DNA from 2 places in the Pantoea alfalfae genome. Region 1 is predicted to be linked to the other one. Evidence: predicted binding sites of a transcription regulator. Region 1 holds the regulator's gene; the other holds the start of a gene.
The links. The regulator sigma-54, encoded in region 1, starts transcription at its own class of promoters, with help from an activator protein. The targets are predictions, from matches to a motif close to GTTGGCACANNTTTCGCTNT.
Positions count from the first base shown of each region.

Region 2: glnA (glutamate--ammonia ligase) is a predicted target of sigma-54. The motif match lies at 6,204-6,223, and genes of this name have one in related genera.

Region 1 covers NZ_CP082292.1:3,579,074-3,587,567, forward strand. Annotated here, with positions in the region: gene mlaE (lipid asymmetry maintenance ABC transporter permease subunit MlaE) at 1-598, opposite strand, end outside; gene mlaF (phospholipid ABC transporter ATP-binding protein MlaF) at 603-1,418, opposite strand; gene K6R05_RS16750 (hypothetical protein) at 1,390-1,647, opposite strand; gene K6R05_RS16755 (calcium/sodium antiporter) at 1,646-2,626, shown strand; gene kdsD (arabinose-5-phosphate isomerase KdsD) at 2,643-3,626, shown strand; gene kdsC (3-deoxy-manno-octulosonate-8-phosphatase KdsC) at 3,640-4,206, shown strand; gene lptC (LPS export ABC transporter periplasmic protein LptC) at 4,203-4,775, shown strand; gene lptA (lipopolysaccharide ABC transporter substrate-binding protein LptA) at 4,750-5,301, shown strand; gene lptB (LPS export ABC transporter ATP-binding protein) at 5,307-6,032, shown strand; gene rpoN (RNA polymerase factor sigma-54) at 6,081-7,514, shown strand; gene hpf (ribosome hibernation promoting factor) at 7,536-7,823, shown strand; gene ptsN (PTS IIA-like nitrogen regulatory protein PtsN) at 7,974-8,453, shown strand.
Region 2 covers NZ_CP082292.1:97,295-105,788, forward strand. Annotated here, with positions in the region: gene yihI (Der GTPase-activating protein YihI) at 1-393, shown strand, start outside; gene hemN (oxygen-independent coproporphyrinogen III oxidase) at 627-2,000, shown strand; gene glnG (nitrogen regulation protein NR(I)) at 2,041-3,450, opposite strand; gene glnL (nitrogen regulation protein NR(II)) at 3,458-4,507, opposite strand; gene glnA (glutamate--ammonia ligase) at 4,646-6,055, opposite strand; gene typA (ribosome-dependent GTPase TypA) at 6,493-8,316, shown strand.

The DNA of each region.
Region 1 (8,494 bases):
CAACGTCGGTGCGGAAATCGACCGCGTTCTGCATGGCTGACCAGAAGAAACCAGAATCGATTCCCTTCCAGCTCACGCCAACCAGTGCACCGCCAGCGATGCCAACGGCAGTAAAGATCAGTGCGAGTAGCGGCATGCTAATAAAACCGGCCCAGAAGCGCGGCGAAACAACGCGACGCAACGGATCCACCGCCATCATCTCCATGCTGGAGAGCTGTTCAGTGGCTTTCATCAGACCGATTTCAGCCGTGAGCGCCGAGCCTGCCCGTCCGGCAAACAGCAGCGCGGTCACGACCGGCCCCAGCTCACGCAGCAACGACAGCGCCACCAGCATACCCAGACTGGTTTCAGCACCGTATGTGGTGAGTACCAGATAACCCTGAAGTCCGAGTACCATGCCGATAAACAGGCCAGACACCACAATAATCAGTAACGACAACACGCCAACACTATAGAGCTGTTTAATCAGTAGCGGCGAATGTCTGCGAAACGCGGGTTTTCCTACCAGCGCGTGAAACAGCATTAATCCTGCGCGTCCAAAACTGGCGCACGTTTCAATTCCCTGACGACCGAATGACGCCAGCGCCTTCAAGACCATCTGTTTAGTTACTCCCTGAGCCGGTTAAATCAGCGAGATAGTCGCCGGCAGGAAAACGGAAGGGAACCGGACCATCCGCATCGCCATCAATAAACTGGCGGACGCGCGGGTCATTATTCTCTCGCAGTTCCGGCGTGGTGCCGTGTGCGATAATTTTTTGTCCGGCCACGATATAGGCATAGTCCGCGATACTCAGTACTTCCGGTACGTCGTGCGAGACCACAATACAGGTCAGGCCCAGAGCATGGTTAAGTTCGTCGATCAATTTTACCAGCACGCCCATAGTAATGGGATCCTGACCGACAAAGGGTTCGTCGAACATGATCAGCTCCGGTTCAAGGGCAATCGCGCGCGCCAGCGCCACACGACGCGCCATTCCGCCCGACAGCTCAGCCGGTTTAAGTTGAGCTGCACCACGCAGACCCACGGCTTCCAGCTTCATTAATACCGTGCTGTGCAGAATAGGTGCGGGAAGACGGGTATGTTCGCGCAGCGGCCAGGCGACATTTTCATAGACCGTTAAGTCAGTAAATAGCGCGCCAGACTGGAACAGCATGCTCATCTTTTTGCGCGCTTCGTACAATTTAGCGCGAGACAATGACGGAATGTTTTCGCCACGGAAAAAGATTTCCCCGCTAGTTGGCTGAAGTTGCCCCCCAATCAAGCGTAGCAGAGTGGTTTTTCCTATTCCCGACGGTCCCATTATCGCCGTCACTTTGCCTTTTGGCACGGTCAGCGAAATGTCGTCGAAGATGGTGCGATCTCCGCGCGAAAAACTCACGCCACGAACCTCAACCAGATTCGTTTGCTGCTGGATCATTATTACCTCTTGTAAGGATCGGGCGTAAACATGGGGTACGATGGTAGCCTGTTCGGTCCTGATTCACGATAGCTTTACAGAAACTTACCGCTAAGATTTGGCGAAAATGGTCATTAAATTTACTTTTGCCGTTCAGACGGTCAAAATCAGCGGCTGTCTCGCCAAACAGAACCTTAAACCGGTCGGGAAAGGCATTGCCGACCTGGGTTTTTACGCAAGGATTTTTCATGTTCGTAGCTTCTGCACTGCTGATTATCGGTTTGCTTTTACTGGCATATGGTGCCGATCGTCTGGTGTTTAGCGCCTCTATATTGTGTCGATCATTTGGCATCCCGCCACTGATCATTGGCATGACCGTTGTCAGCATAGGCACCTCGCTGCCAGAAATGATCCTCTCCTTTTCTGCGGCCCAGCATGGCCAGATGGATCTGGCTGTTGGTACCGCGCTTGGCTCGAATATTACCAACATTTTACTCATTCTCGGTGCCGCTGCGCTAATGCATCCACTCAGCGTTCATTCTAATCTGATACGTCGTGAACTGCCGTTGATGTTGCTGGTTACCCTGCTCAGCGGATTCATGCTGTTTGACAATCAGCTTAGTCGACTGGATGGAATTGGCTTGATCGCCATCGCCGCTATTTATCTGATGGTGGTGATTCGCATTGCGCGTAAAGCAGAACGGGACAACAACGACACCCTGACGCGCGAGCAGCTGGCCGAGCTGCCCCGCGAAGAGAGCGGAAATACGGTGGCCTTCCTCTGGCTGGCCGTCGCGCTGATTATCCTGCCGATGTCGACCCGGATGGTGATCGACAATGCCACCGCCTTTGCCGACTACTTTGGCGTCAGCGAACTGGTGATGGGCCTGACGCTTATCGCCGTGGGCACCAGCCTGCCCGAGCTGGCGACGGTGATTGCCGGGGCACTGAAAGGTGAAGATGATATCGCGATCGGCAACCTGATCGGCGCCAACATTTATAATATTGCTATCGTGCTGGGCCTGCCGGCGCTGATTCACCCCGGCAGTATCGACTATCACGCCTTTGCCCGTGATTACTGGGTGATGCTGGGGGTCAGCGTGCTGTTTGCCCTGCTCTGCCTGCTGCGTCGCCGACGCGTTGGCCGCATCGCCGGCCTGATTTTACTCTGTGGTTTCTTCGTCTGGGTGACGCTGCTGTGGATGCAGCCGGCATTCATGGACGGCTAACAAGGACAGACTCACTATGTCATATCAGCAACCAACAGCTTTTGATTTTCAGCAGGCGGGAAAAAACGTCCTGCGCATTGAGCGTGAAGGACTGGAACAGCTCGATCAATATATTAATGACGATTTCGCCCGCGCCTGCGCCCTGATCTACGCCTGCCAGGGGAAAGTGGTGGTGATGGGCATGGGCAAGTCTGGTCATATCGGCAAAAAAATGGCGGCGACCTTTGCCAGTACCGGCACGCCAGCGTTTTTTGTTCATCCGGCCGAAGCCAGCCATGGCGACCTGGGCATGGTGAGCAAAAATGATGTCGTGATCGCCATCTCCAACAGCGGTGAGTCGAACGAAATCCTCGCGCTGATTCCGGTGTTAAAACGCCAGCATATTGCGCTGATCTGCATAACCGGACGGCCTGACAGCGCGATGGGCCGGGTTGCCGATGTGCATCTGTGTGTCCATGTTCCCCAGGAAGCCTGCCCGTTAGGCCTTGCGCCAACCACCAGCACCACAGCCACACTGGTGATGGGCGACGCGCTGGCGGTTTCGTTACTTGAAGCGCGTGGATTCACGGCGGAAGATTTCGCCCTCTCCCATCCTGGCGGAGCGCTGGGCCGCAAACTACTGCTGCATGTATCCGATATCATGCACAGCGGCGATGAGCTGCCGCACGTCACCCGTGACGCCTCACTACGTGATGCGCTGCTGGAAATTACCCGCAAAAATCTGGGACTGACGGTCATTGTCGACGGTCTGATGAAAATTGAAGGTATCTTTACCGATGGTGACCTGCGCCGCATCTTTGATATGGGCATCGATTTTCAGCGCGCCACTATCGGGGAAGTGATGACGCCAGGTGGCATCCGCGTCCGGCCAAATATGCTGGCGGTTGAAGCCCTGAACCTGATGCAGACCAAAAACATTACCTCGATTCTGGTGGCCGATGACGACCATCTGCTCGGTGTGGTACATATGCATGACATGCTGCGCGCTGGCGTAGTCTGAACAGGAAAAGAAAATGCAACAGGCAATTCCCACGATTGACACCTGCTATGGACCGGTCAGTGCTGACGTCATGGCGCGCGCCAGCAACATTCGTCTGCTGATCTGCGACGTCGATGGCGTCATGTCCGACGGGGTGATCTACATGGGGAACAATGGCGAAGAGCTGAAAGCCTTCAACGTGCGGGATGGTTACGGTGTACGCTGTTTACTGACCGCCGATGTGGAAGTGGCTATTATTACCGGCCGCAATGCCCGTCTGATGGAAGATCGCTGCAAAACGCTCGGCATCCGTCATCTTTATCAGGGACAATCCGATAAGCTTTTGGCCTATCGTGAACTTCTGGATAAACTGTCTCTCTCTGATGAGCAGGTCGCCTATATCGGTGACGACCTGATCGACTGGCCGGTTATGGCGAAAGTGGGATTAAGCGTGGCAGTAGCGGATTCACATCCGATTCTGTTGCCGCGCGCGCAGTATGTCACGCGGATTGCGGGTGGACGCGGCGCAGTACGCGAAGTATGTGACCTGATCTTAATGGCGCAGAACAAATTTGAGGATGCCAAAGGGCAATCAGTATGAGTAAAAGCAGGCGTTGGATAACGCTGATTCTGACCTTGATTGCACTGGTTTTGATCGGCTGGAATCTTACCAACCAGGATGGCGATAGCACGCCAGTCGGGACGAATGGTCAGTCGCCGACCTATACCAGTGACGATTCTCACACTGTGGTGTATAACCCGCAGGGCGCGCTGTCATATAAACTGGTCTCTGACAAAGTGACCTATTTCTCGGATGACGAGCTGAGCTGGTTCGACAATCCGGTAATGACCACCTTTGATGAGAACAAAGTTCCCACCTGGACGTTACGCGCAGATAAAGCAAAGCTCACCAAAGATCGTATGCTTTATCTGTATGGCCATGTTGAGCTGAATACGCTGACGCAGGATTCCCAGCTTGAGCGGATCAAAACCGATAATGCACAGATTAACCTTGTCACTCAGGACGTTACCTCTGATGACCAGGTGACATTGTATGGCCGCAGCTTTAACTCCACCGGCATGAAAATGCGCGGCAATTTACGGACAAAAAACGCCGAGTTAATCGAGAAGGTCAAAACCTCTTATGAAATTCAAAATGAACAAAAATAGCCTGAAGATTTTACTGGCCAGTATGTTACTGGCAACCAGCGTTCCGGCGCTGGCCCTGACCGGTGACTCGGACAAGCCCGTCAATATTGACTCGCAGAATCAGGCGCTGGATTTGCAGGGCAATGTCGCGACCTTTACCGGCAATGTCATCGTGACGCAGGGCTCTATCAAAATCACGGCGGACAAAGTCGTGGTGACCCGTCCGGGCGGCGACAGCAAGAAAACCATCGTTGACGCCTACGGTAATCCTGCCACTTTCTATCAGATGCAAGACAGCGGTAAGCCGGTTCAGGGCCATGCCTCAAAACTGCACTACGAACTGGCTAACGATTTCGTTGAACTGACCGGCAATGCGTTCATTGAACAGCAGGACAGCAACATCAAAGGCGATCGTATTACCTACCTGGTAAAAGAGCAGAAAATGCAGGCTTACAGCCAGGGCCAGAACAAGCGCGTCACGACCGTCCTGGTGCCGTCGCAACTTCAGGATAAAGGTTCGTCCAACAGCGGAAAGAAGAGTAACTGATAGCTATGGCCACATTAATCGCAGAAAACCTGGCGAAGGCATATAAAGGCCGTCGCGTGGTAGAAGATGTCAGTCTGCAGGTAAAGTCCGGCGAGATTGTCGGCCTGCTCGGCCCGAACGGGGCCGGTAAGACCACCACCTTTTACATGGTGGTAGGTATTGTCCCGCGTGACGCGGGCCGCATTGTTATTGATGATGAAGATATCAGTATCCTGCCGCTGCATGCACGTGCGCGCCGTGGCATCGGCTATCTGCCGCAGGAGGCATCGATTTTCCGTCGCCTCAGCGTCTACGATAACCTGATGGCGGTACTGCAGATTCGTGATGACCTGACCGAAGAGCAACGTCAGGATCGCGCCCGTGAGCTGATGGAAGAGTTTCACATCGAGCACCTGCGCGACAGCATGGGTCAGGCACTGTCGGGTGGTGAACGACGTCGTGTTGAGATTGCCCGCGCGCTGGCTGCCAATCCAAAGTTTATTCTGCTGGATGAACCTTTTGCCGGGGTTGACCCTATCTCCGTTATCGACATCAAGAAGATCATTGAGCATCTGCGTGACAGCGGCCTCGGCGTTTTGATTACCGACCACAACGTACGCGAAACGTTAGCGGTCTGTGAGCGGGCCTATATCGTCAGCCAGGGCCACCTGATTGCGCATGGTACACCCAATGAAATTCTTGCGGATGAGCAGGTTAAGCGGGTTTATTTGGGTGAAGAGTTCAGACTCTGATAAGGTGTCGTTAATACCGATGTTTACCTGGGAACTACCATCCTGTCTATGAAGCAAGGTTTACAACTCAGGTTCAGCCAACAGCTGGCAATGACTCCACAATTGCAGCAGGCGATTCGTCTGCTGCAACTCTCCACGCTTGAACTCCAGCAGGAGTTACAGCTTGCACTGGAAAGTAATCCACTGCTTGAGCAGACCGATCTGCATGATGAGATTGACTCCCGGGAATCGTCGGAAGCCGAAGCGCTGGATACACGTGAAGCGCTTGAGCAGAAAGAGATGCCTGATGAGCTGCCGCTGGATGCCACCTGGGATGAAATCTACACCGCTGGCACCCCTTCCGGCACGGGTACCGATTATCAGGATGATGAGTTACCTGTCTATCAGGGTGAAACCACGCAGTCACTGCAGGATTACCTGATGTGGCAGGTCGAATTGACGCCTTTCAGTGATACCGACCGCGCAATCGCGACGTCTATCGTCGATGCTATTGATGACACCGGATATCTCACCGTCTCGCTTGAGGAGATCCTCGACAGCATTGGCAACGATGAGCTTGAAGCGGATGAGGTTGAGGCGGTGCTGAAACGTATCCAGCGTTTTGACCCGATTGGTGTGGGCGCACGCGATTTGCGTGACTGTCTGCTGGTTCAGCTTTCGCAGTATGCACCAGAGATACCGATGCTGGCTGAAGCGCGCCTGATTGTCAGCGAACATCTCGATCTGCTGGCCAATCACGACTTCCGCAGCCTGATGCGCGTCACGCGCCTCAAAGAAGAGGTGCTGAAAGAGGCGATGCTGCTGATTCAGTCACTGGACCCGCGTCCGGGTCAGTCGATCAACACTGGCGAGCCGGAATATGTTATCCCCGACGTGCTGGTACGTAAGGTTGGCAACCGCTGGACGGTTGAACTCAATGCCGACAGCCTGCCACGTCTGAAGATTAATCAGCACTACGCGGCAATGGGTGGCGCAACGCGCAATGACAGCGACACTCAGTTCATTCGCAGTAATCTGCAGGAAGCGCGCTGGCTGATTAAGAGTCTGGAAAGCCGTAATGACACGCTGCTGAAAGTCACGCGCTGTATCGTTGAGCAGCAGCAGGCGTTCTTCGAGCAGGGTGAAGAATTTATGCGTCCGATGGTGCTGGCCGATATCGCCCAGGCCGTTGAGATGCATGAATCGACCATTTCCCGTGTTACCACGCAGAAGTATCTGCACAGCCCGCGTGGCATTTTTGAACTGAAGTACTTTTTCTCCAGCCACGTTAATACGGAAGGTGGCGGCGAAGCCTCCTCTACCGCGATCCGGGCTCTGGTGAAGAAATTAATTTCGGCGGAAAACCCAGCCAAACCCTTGAGCGACAGTAAACTGACCTCCATGTTATCTGATCAGGGGATCATGGTGGCACGGCGTACCGTCGCCAAATATCGTGAGTCTTTATCCATCCCGCCATCGAACCAGCGTAAACAACTGGTTTGAAAGAAATGAGAAGGAAGACCTATGCAGCTGAACCTGACCGGGCAACATGTTGAAATCACGCCACCTTTGCGTGAATTCGTCAACAGTAAATTTGCCAAACTGGAACACTATTTTGAACATATCAATCAGGTCTATATTGTCCTGAAGGTTGAGAAAGTCACACAGGTGGCTGACGCAACACTCCACGTGAACGGTGGCGAGCTGCACGCCACGTCCGAAGCGGAAGATATGTATGCGGCAATTGATGGGCTGATTGATAAACTCGCCCGTCAGCTGACCAAACACAAAGATAAACTGAAAAAACACTAACCTTCACGCTAGCTACGCGCGCATGGCGCGCAGAGCCGACAGTATGGGGCGGATAATCCGCCCCGTTTTGTCATCTGAGCAAGCGCCGTTTGTCGCACATATCAGGGCGCTGGCGGTGAATGGCCTGGTGAACACGCAAGTGAAACGATAATGAACAACGATCTTACACTGGAATTGAGCACAGTGCTTTCGCCAGACTGCACCCGCAGCGGCGTACACTGCCAGAGCAAAAAACGTGCGCTGGAAATCATCAGCGAACTGGCCGCTAAGCAGCTCAACCTGCCGCACCAGACGCTTTTCGAAGCGATTCTGACCCGCGAACGTATGGGTAGTACCGGTATTGGTAACGGAATAGCCATTCCTCACGGCAAGCTGGAAGAGGATACACTGCGTGCGGTAGGGGTATTTATCAGCCTCGAGCAGCCGATTGCGTTTGATGCCGTCGACAACCAGCCGGTCGATCTGTTGTTTGCATTGCTGGTTCCGGCTGACCAGTGCAAAACACACCTGCACACCCTTTCACTGGTGGCAAAACGTCTGGCAGATAAAACGGTTTGTCGTCGTCTGCGTGCTGCGCAGAGTGATGAAGAACTCTATGCCATTATTACGGAAGTCCAGACAGAGCAGTAACGCGTCTTTACCGGCCCGGTGCCGGTTTTAAAACGGGAGAG
Region 2 (8,494 bases), 490 kb from region 1:
CGTGCTAATCCGGCTGCGTCCGAAAGCAACGGCGGACGTCAGGAGAGCAGCGTAAAAGATCCGCGTATCGGAAGTAAAAAACCGGTAGCTCTGATTGCTGAGGGGAAAACCGCAGCCGTTAAACCAAAGAAAAGCGTGGCAAAACCGGCATCTGAGAAGAAAGTGCGTCTGACACCCGAAGAAGAGCTGGCGAAGCTGGAAAATGACGAGCGTCTGGATGCGCTGCTGGATCGTCTGGAAAATGGCGAAACGCTGTCGGCAGAAGATCAGGGCTGGCTGGATGCTTCGCTGGACCGTATCGACGAACTGATGGAGCAGTTAGGCATTGTGATGGATGATGCCGACGATGAGCAGGCTGAAGAAGATATGTACCGTCTGCTGAAGGGCAACTAAGCAGATTTGATCGGCATGCGGTTTCCGCATGCCGTACTTATCAGGTAAACAACAATGTTTTGGCCTGGATCAATTTTCGCGCTGCTGGCGACATGTTATCTGCTGTGGTTATTGTTTAAACTACGACGCCTGTCGCGGCTGAAGCAACGTTTACGTCGGGTCTCGACCCGCTCACCTTTCATCTCCTCTTCTTCGCGACCTTCTCTCAGACGACGTCACCGGAAGGAGTGAGCATGCCATCGCAGCAGATTGAGTGGGATCAGGCGTTAATTGAAAAGTACAATTATGCCGGCCCGCGTTACACCTCTTATCCCACCGCGCTGGAGTTCAGCGAGCACTATGCACAAGGCGATTTTCAGCGAGCCGTGACGCGCTACCCTGATCGTCCGCTCTCGCTCTACGTCCATATTCCCTTCTGCCATCGTCTCTGCTACTTCTGCGGCTGTAATAAGATTGTGACCCGTCAGCGCCACAAAGCGGACCGTTATCTGGATGTGCTTGAGCAGGAGATTATTCAGCGTGCGCCGCTATTTCGTCAGCGTCAGGTCACGCAGCTTCACTGGGGCGGCGGCACGCCAACCTTTCTCGATAATGCGCAGATTTCGCGGCTGGTGGGTTTGCTCAAGCAGCATTTCAGCGTGGCTGATGAGGCCGAAATGTCGATCGAAGTTGATCCCCGGGAAATAGAGCTGGATGTGATTGATCACCTGCGATCGCTGGGATTCAATCGTCTGAGCATGGGAGTACAGGACTTCAATAAATCGGTGCAGGAACGGGTTAACCGGGTGCAGGACGAAGAGGTAATTTTTGGCCTGATGGCGCGCGCCCGTGAACAGGGCTTCAGCTCTGTCAGCATCGACCTGATCTATGGCTTGCCCCTGCAGACGCCAGCCAGCTTTGCCTGGACGCTGGAGCGGGTACTGGCACTCAATCCCGATCGCCTTAGCGTGTTTAACTATGCGCATCTGCCAGCGATGTTCGCGGCACAGCGTAAAATCAAAGAGGACGAACTGCCATCTGCTCAGCAAAAGCTGGATATCTTACAGCAGACCATCGCGACGCTGACTCAGCAGGGCTACCAGTTTATCGGGATGGATCACTTTGCAAAGCCGCAGGATGAGCTGGCCATCGCGCAGCGAAAAGGGCAGCTGCATCGCAATTTCCAGGGATACACGACACAGGGCGACAGCGATTTGCTGGGGCTTGGCGTTTCAGCCATCAGCATGATTGGCGACAGTTATGCGCAGAACCAGAAAGACCTCAACACCTGGTACAAGAGTGTTGAACAGCAGGGGAATGGCCTGTGGCGCGGCATCGCCTTAACCGACGATGATTGCCTGCGTCGTGACGTGATTAAAACGCTGATCTGTAACTTCTCGCTGGATTTTGCCGCGACAGAAGCGCAATGGGGAATCTGCTTCAGCGACTATTTTGCTGAGGATCTGGCGTTGCTGAAACCGTTAATTGCCGACGGGCTGGTAGTACAAACGGCTGGCGGGCTGGAGGTGACGGGGATTGGCCGCTTACTGATTCGTAATATCTGCATGTGTTTTGATCGTTATCTGCGTCAGAAAGCGCGTCAGCAGCAGTTCTCACGCGTTATCTGAAGAAACGGGCTGGCAACCACTCCAGCCCGTACTGAACCGCTTATTCCATGCCAAGCTCTTTCAGCTTGCGCGTCAGCGTGTTTCGTCCCCAGCCCAGCAGACGTGCTGCTTCCTGCTTATGGCCTTGCGTATGACGCAGCGCAGTAGTGAGCAGCGTACGCTCCATCTCTGGCTGGGCTTCTGACAGCAGATTCTGATGACCGGAACGCAGGGCGCGGTCGGCCCACTGTGCCAGCAGGGTTGCCCAGCTGTCAGGCAGCGACTGCACCGGATTTTCCGGGGTACTGGATTCAAACAGTTCCCCGGGCAGATCCTGAATCAGTACTTCCTGGCCCGCCGCCATCACGGTCAGCCAGCGACAGGTGTTTTCCAGCTGACGGACGTTACCGGACCAGTGAAGCCGGGTTAAGGCGGTCTCGGTTTCCGGATGCAGAATCTTCGCTTCCACTCCCAGCTCTCGGGCCGCCACCTGCAGGAAGTAACGTGCCAGACGCGGGATGTCCTCACGACGCTCACGCAGCGGTGGCAGATGCACGCGAATCACATTCAGGCGGTGAAAAAGATCCTCACGGAACTTGCCTTCCTGTACGCGTAATTCCAGATTCTGGTGGGTCGCCGCGATAATACGCACATCCACTTTGACCGGTGCATAGCCACCAACGCGATAGAACTGACCATCGGCCAGCACGCGCAGCAGACGGGTCTGCACATCCAGCGGCATATCACCGATCTCATCCAGAAACAGCGTGCCGCCATCCGCCTGCTCAAAACGGCCCTGACGGATCTGGTTTGCGCCGGTAAAGGCACCTTTCTCGTGACCGAACAGTTCGGACTCAATCAAATCTTTGGGAATCGCCGCCATGTTCAGCGCAATAAAAGGCGCTTTGGTACGCGGACTGTGGCGATGCAGCGCATGAGCTACCAGCTCTTTACCGGTACCGGATTCGCCGTTGATCAGCACACTGATCGACGAGCGCGATAACCGGCCGATGATACGAAACACATCCTGCATCGCCGGCGCTTCACCAATGATATCGGTGGTGGGTCCGCTGACAGGCTGATTACGCGGCTGCTGCTGCTCCTGATAGTGACTGATAGCACGCTCGACCAGCGCAACGGCTTCATCGATATCAAACGGTTTAGGCAGGTAATCAAAGGCACCCTGCTGATAAGCGCTGACGGCTGCGTCCAGATCCGAATGCGCCGTCATTATGATGACCGGAAGCATCGGATGACGCTGTTTAATCTGTTTCAGCAGCGCCAGGCCATCCATACCGGGCATGCGAATATCTGACAGTAAAACGTCCGGGGTCTTGGTTGAGAGGGCATCCAGCACCTCGCTTGCGCTGTCAAACGTCGCGCAGCTCAAACCGGCTCCAGTGAGCGCGCGTTCAAGCACCCAGCGGATGGAGCTATCGTCATCGACGATCCAGACTATCCCTCGTTGCATAGAAACCTCACTGGCGAATAGGCAGGTAAACCGAAAATTCGGTGTGTCCCGGCCAACTGTTAAATTCTATTTTTCCTGAATGTTGATCAATCAGGCTACGGGCGATGGAGAGGCCTAAACCGGTTCCGCCTTCACGTCCGCTGACCATCGGATAAAACAGCGTATCCTGCAGCTGGGCCGGAATGCCGGGGCCATCATCTTCAATATCAATACGTGCCACCAGGCGATAACGCGTGCCGTGCAGCGTCAACTGAAAAGCGGTGCGGGTGCGGATAACAATGGTGCCACCGTCGTCGCCCAGCGCCTGAAGTGCGTTGCGAACCACGTTAAGCAGCACCTGTTCTATCTGGTCAGGGTCATGCGGCAGTTCCGGCAGGCTGGGGTCGTAATCCCGTACCAGCGAAACATTCTCCGGCAGCTCCATCGACACCAGATTGACCACCCGTTCGGCCACCTGATGAATGCTCTGCGTGATGTGCATGCCTGGCTGCTGCGGTCCTAACAGACGATCCACCAGATTTCGCAACCGGTCGGCCTGTTCAATGATCACTTTGGTGTATTCATTTAGTGACGGATCGGGCAGGGCGCGGGATAGAAGCTGTGCCGCGCCGCGTAATCCGCCCAGCGGATTTTTAATCTCATGGGCCAGACCGCGAACCAGGTCGCGAGCAGCCACCTGCTGCGCATGCTGTAACTGCTCCTGACTGAGGCGACGCTGATTATCCATCGGCGCCATTTCCATCAAAATTAAGCCATCGGGTAACCGCTGGGCGGTCAGCGACATAATATGTGCGCGACCATCTACCACCAGCGTGACCTCACTGTCAGTAAATCCCTGGCCAGCCTCAAGACTCTCGCGCATCACCTCAATATTCAGCGAAAAGTAGCCGGTTAATTCCGGTAATGGTGTGCCGAACAATTTGCGTGAGCTTTGCGCCAGTAATTGCTGCGCCGCCGGATTGGCGTAATGAATAACCAGATCGTTATCCACTAACAAAATACTGTTGATTAACGCGTTGAGAATCTGCCCTGCATCGGGCAGAGAGCCAGTTGCCATACAACGTTCCTCTGCACCAGTCAGGTGCATTGTAGTCTTTAAGCCGAATAGAGGGCGAATGAACGGTGAATTCGCGGAGAAAAAAGCCCATCCGAAGATGGGCTAAAAGTTTCCACGGCAACAAAAACGTCTGACCAGTTAAACGCTGTAGTAAAGCTCGAACTCAACCGGGTGTGGCGTCATGCGAACGCGATCCATCTCGGCTTTACGCAGTTCGATGTAAGCATCGATCGATTCGTCTGTGAATACACCGCCACGGGTCAGGAACTCGCGGTCTTCGTTCAGTGCATTCAGCGCTTCTTCCAGAGAGCCTGCAACTTTTGGAATCTCAGCTTCTTCTTCCGGTGGCAGGTCATACAGATTCTTATCCATCGCGTCACCAGGATGGATTTTGTTGATGATGCCATCCAGGCCAGCCATCAGCAGCGCGGTGAACGCCAGGTATGGGTTAGCTGCTGGATCCGGGAAACGCGCTTCAATACGACGGGCTTTCGGGCTGGCAACAACCGGGATACGGATTGAGGCAGAACGGTTACGGGCAGAGTAAGCCAGCATAACCGGTGCTTCGTAACCCGGAACCAGACGCTTGTAAGAGTTGGTTGTCGGGTTCGCCAGGGCGTTGATCGCTTTCGCGTGCTTGATGATACCGCCGATATAGAACAGCGCCATTTCAGACAGGCCGCCGTACTTATCGCCGGCAAACAGGTTCTGGCCGCCTTTAGAGAGTGACATGTGGCAGTGCATGCCTGAACCGTTGTCGCCAAACATTGGCTTCGGCATGAAGGTCGCCGTTTTGCCGTAAGCGTGCGCAACGTTGTGAACGACATATTTGTAGATCTGAATTTCGTCCGCTTTTTTGGTCATGGTATTGAAGCGGGTTGCCACTTCGTTCTGACCTGCGGTCGCCACTTCGTGGTGATGCGCTTCAACAACCAGGCCCATCTGCTCCATGGTCAGACACATGGCAGAACGGATGTCCTGGGATGAGTCAACCGGTGGAACCGGGAAGTAGCCGCCTTTCAGACCTGGACGGTGACCTTTGTTACCGCCTTCGTACTCTTTACCTGTGTTCCATGCCGCTTCGATATCGTCGATAGCCACATGTGAGCCGGACGTTGATGAACCGAAACGGATGTCATCGAACAGGAAGAATTCGGGTTCTGGTCCAAACAGCACGGTGTCCGCGATGCCGGAAGAGCGCAGGTAATCTTCAGCGCGCTTGGCGATAGAGCGTGGATCGCGATCGTAGCCCTGCATGGTGCCTGGCTCAAGAATGTCACAACGGATGATCAGCGTAGAATCTTCGAAGAAAGGATCCATGACTGCCGTGGTGGCGTCAGGCATCAGCACCATGTCTGATTCGTTAATGCCTTTCCAGCCGCCAATAGACGAACCATCGAACATTTTGCCTTCTTCGAAGAAGTCAGCGTTAACCTGGTGAGCAGGGATCGTAACGTGCTGTTCTTTACCTTTGGTATCGGTAAAACGCAGGTCAACAAACTTAACTTCATGCTCGTTCATCATCGAGAGAACGTGTTCAGCGGACATACTCAACTCTCCTGGAAATGGTCTTTCATTATCTACATGGCGAGGAAACGTCGTTTCCGGAATGCGTTTGGGAAAACCACTCCCTGACTCATCTCTTCCGGCACGCTCTTCAACCGACATCTGACTGGCGTTTACGCTTGTATCAGACAAAGCGAATTCTGTGCCAACTTTTTTGATGTTGCTTAAATCCCCTTGTGATGCACCTTTTTGTCATAAAGCGCCTGCACCACGATGGTCTTAGCGCACCATTATGGTGCTTAACAGTGATTTGATAGCACTATTTTGGTGCACAGGACCAACTTAGTGCATTTTCTGCACCGGGAACAGGGCAAATTTGCGTCGATGCAATAAACTTTCAGTGAAAAGTGTGATCCTGTTCAGTCTTCCGCTTAATCCGTGTACAATACCGCGCTATTTCTAATGCCTGAGGCAAAGCTGTGATCGAAAATTTGCGTAACATCGCCATCATCGCGCACGTTGACCATGGAAAGACCACCCTGGTTGACAAACTGCTGCAACAATCCGGTACTTTTGATGCCCGTACCGAAGCAACCGAGCGCGTGATGGACTCCAATGATTTGGAGAAAGAGCGTGGGATTACCATCCTCGCAAAAAACACCGCCATTAAGTGGAATGACTACCGTATCAACATCGTTGATACCCCAGGACACGCCGACTTCGGTGGTGAAGTTGAGCGCGTCATGTCCATGGTGGACTCGGTGCTGCTGGTTGTAGATGCGATGGATGGCCCTATGCCGCAAACCCGCTTCGTGACCAAAAAAGCGTTCGCGCATGGTCTGAAGCCGATTGTGGTTATCAACAAAGTAGACCGCCCGGGTGCGCGTCCGGATTGGGTTGTGGATCAGGTATTTGACCTGTTCGTAAACCTGGATGCCACTGACGAGCAGCTCGACTTCCCTATCATTTTCGCCTCTGCGCTGAATGGTATTGCGGGTCTTGAGCACACCGACATGGCTGACGATATGACCCCGCTGTATCAGGCGATCGTTGACCACGTTGCGCCTCCGCAGGTTGAGGCTGATGCCCCACTGCAGATGCAAATCTCTCAGCTGGACTACAACAACTACCTGGGCGTGATCGGCATCGGCCGTATCAAGCGCGGTAAAGTTAAGCCTAACCAGCAAGTCACTATCATCGATAGCGAAGGCAAAACCCGTAACGCTAAAGTCGGTAAAGTCCTGACTCATCTGGGTCTTGAGCGTATCGACAGCGACCTGGCAGAAGCGGGCGATATCATTGCTATCACCGGTCTGGGCGAGCTGAACATCTCTGACACTATCTGTGACACGCAGAATGTGGAAGCGCTGCCAGCCCTGAGCGTCGATGAACCAACCGTAACCATGTTCTTTAACGTCAACACCTCACCGTTCTGCGGTAAAGAAGGTAAATACGTGACTTCACGTCAGATCCTTGAGCGTCTGAACAAAGAACTGGTTCACAACGTGGCATTGCGTGTTGAAGAAACTGAAGATTCTGACGCCTTCCGCGTATCAGGTCGTGGTGAGCTGCACCTGTCAGTTCTGATCGAAAACATGCGTCGTGAAGGTTTCGAACTGGCGGTATCCCGTCCGAAAGTTATCTTCCGCGAATTCGAAGGCCGTAAACAGGAGCCATTTGAGAACGTCACGCTGGATATCGAAGAAACGCATCAGGGTTCCGTTATGCAAGCCATGGGTGAGCGTAAAGGCGATCTGAAAAACATGGATCCGGATGGCAAAGGCCGCGTACGTCTCGACTACGTGATCCCAAGCCGTGGCCTGATTGGCTTCCGTAACGAATTCATGACCATGACGTCCGGTACCGGTCTGCTCTACTCTACCTTCAGCCACTACGACGATATCCGTCCAGGCGAAGTGGGCCAGCGTCAGAACGGCGTACTGATCTCTAACGGTCAGGGTAAAGCCGTAGCGTTCGCTCTGTTCGGTCTGCAGGATCGCGGTAAGCTGTTCCTGGGTCACGGTGCAGAAGTCTATGAAGGCCAGATCATCGGTATTCACAGCCGTTCTAACGACCTGACCGTAAACTGTCTGACCGGTAAGAAGCTGACCAACATGCGTGCTTCCGGTACTGATGAAGCAACGACACTGGTTCCACCGCAGAAAATGACGCTGGAACAGGCGATCGAGTTCATCGATGATGACGAACTGGTTGAAGTAACACCGCTGTCAGTGCGTATCCGTAAACGTCACCTGACGGAAAACGACCGTAAACGTGCTTCACGTGGTCCTAAAGACGCATAAATGCGCCTTTAACTGATAAAAGCCCCGCATGCGGGGCTTTTTTTTGCCTGAAATTCCGGCTTCTTCAGTCGGGCCAGTAAATATTTGGGTGCGTTTTATCCATCTTCTGGCGTTTACGCTTTTCTCTCCACGCGTGCCTGTTCAGCCTGCACTTTTGCCGCTAGAGTGAATACTCCAG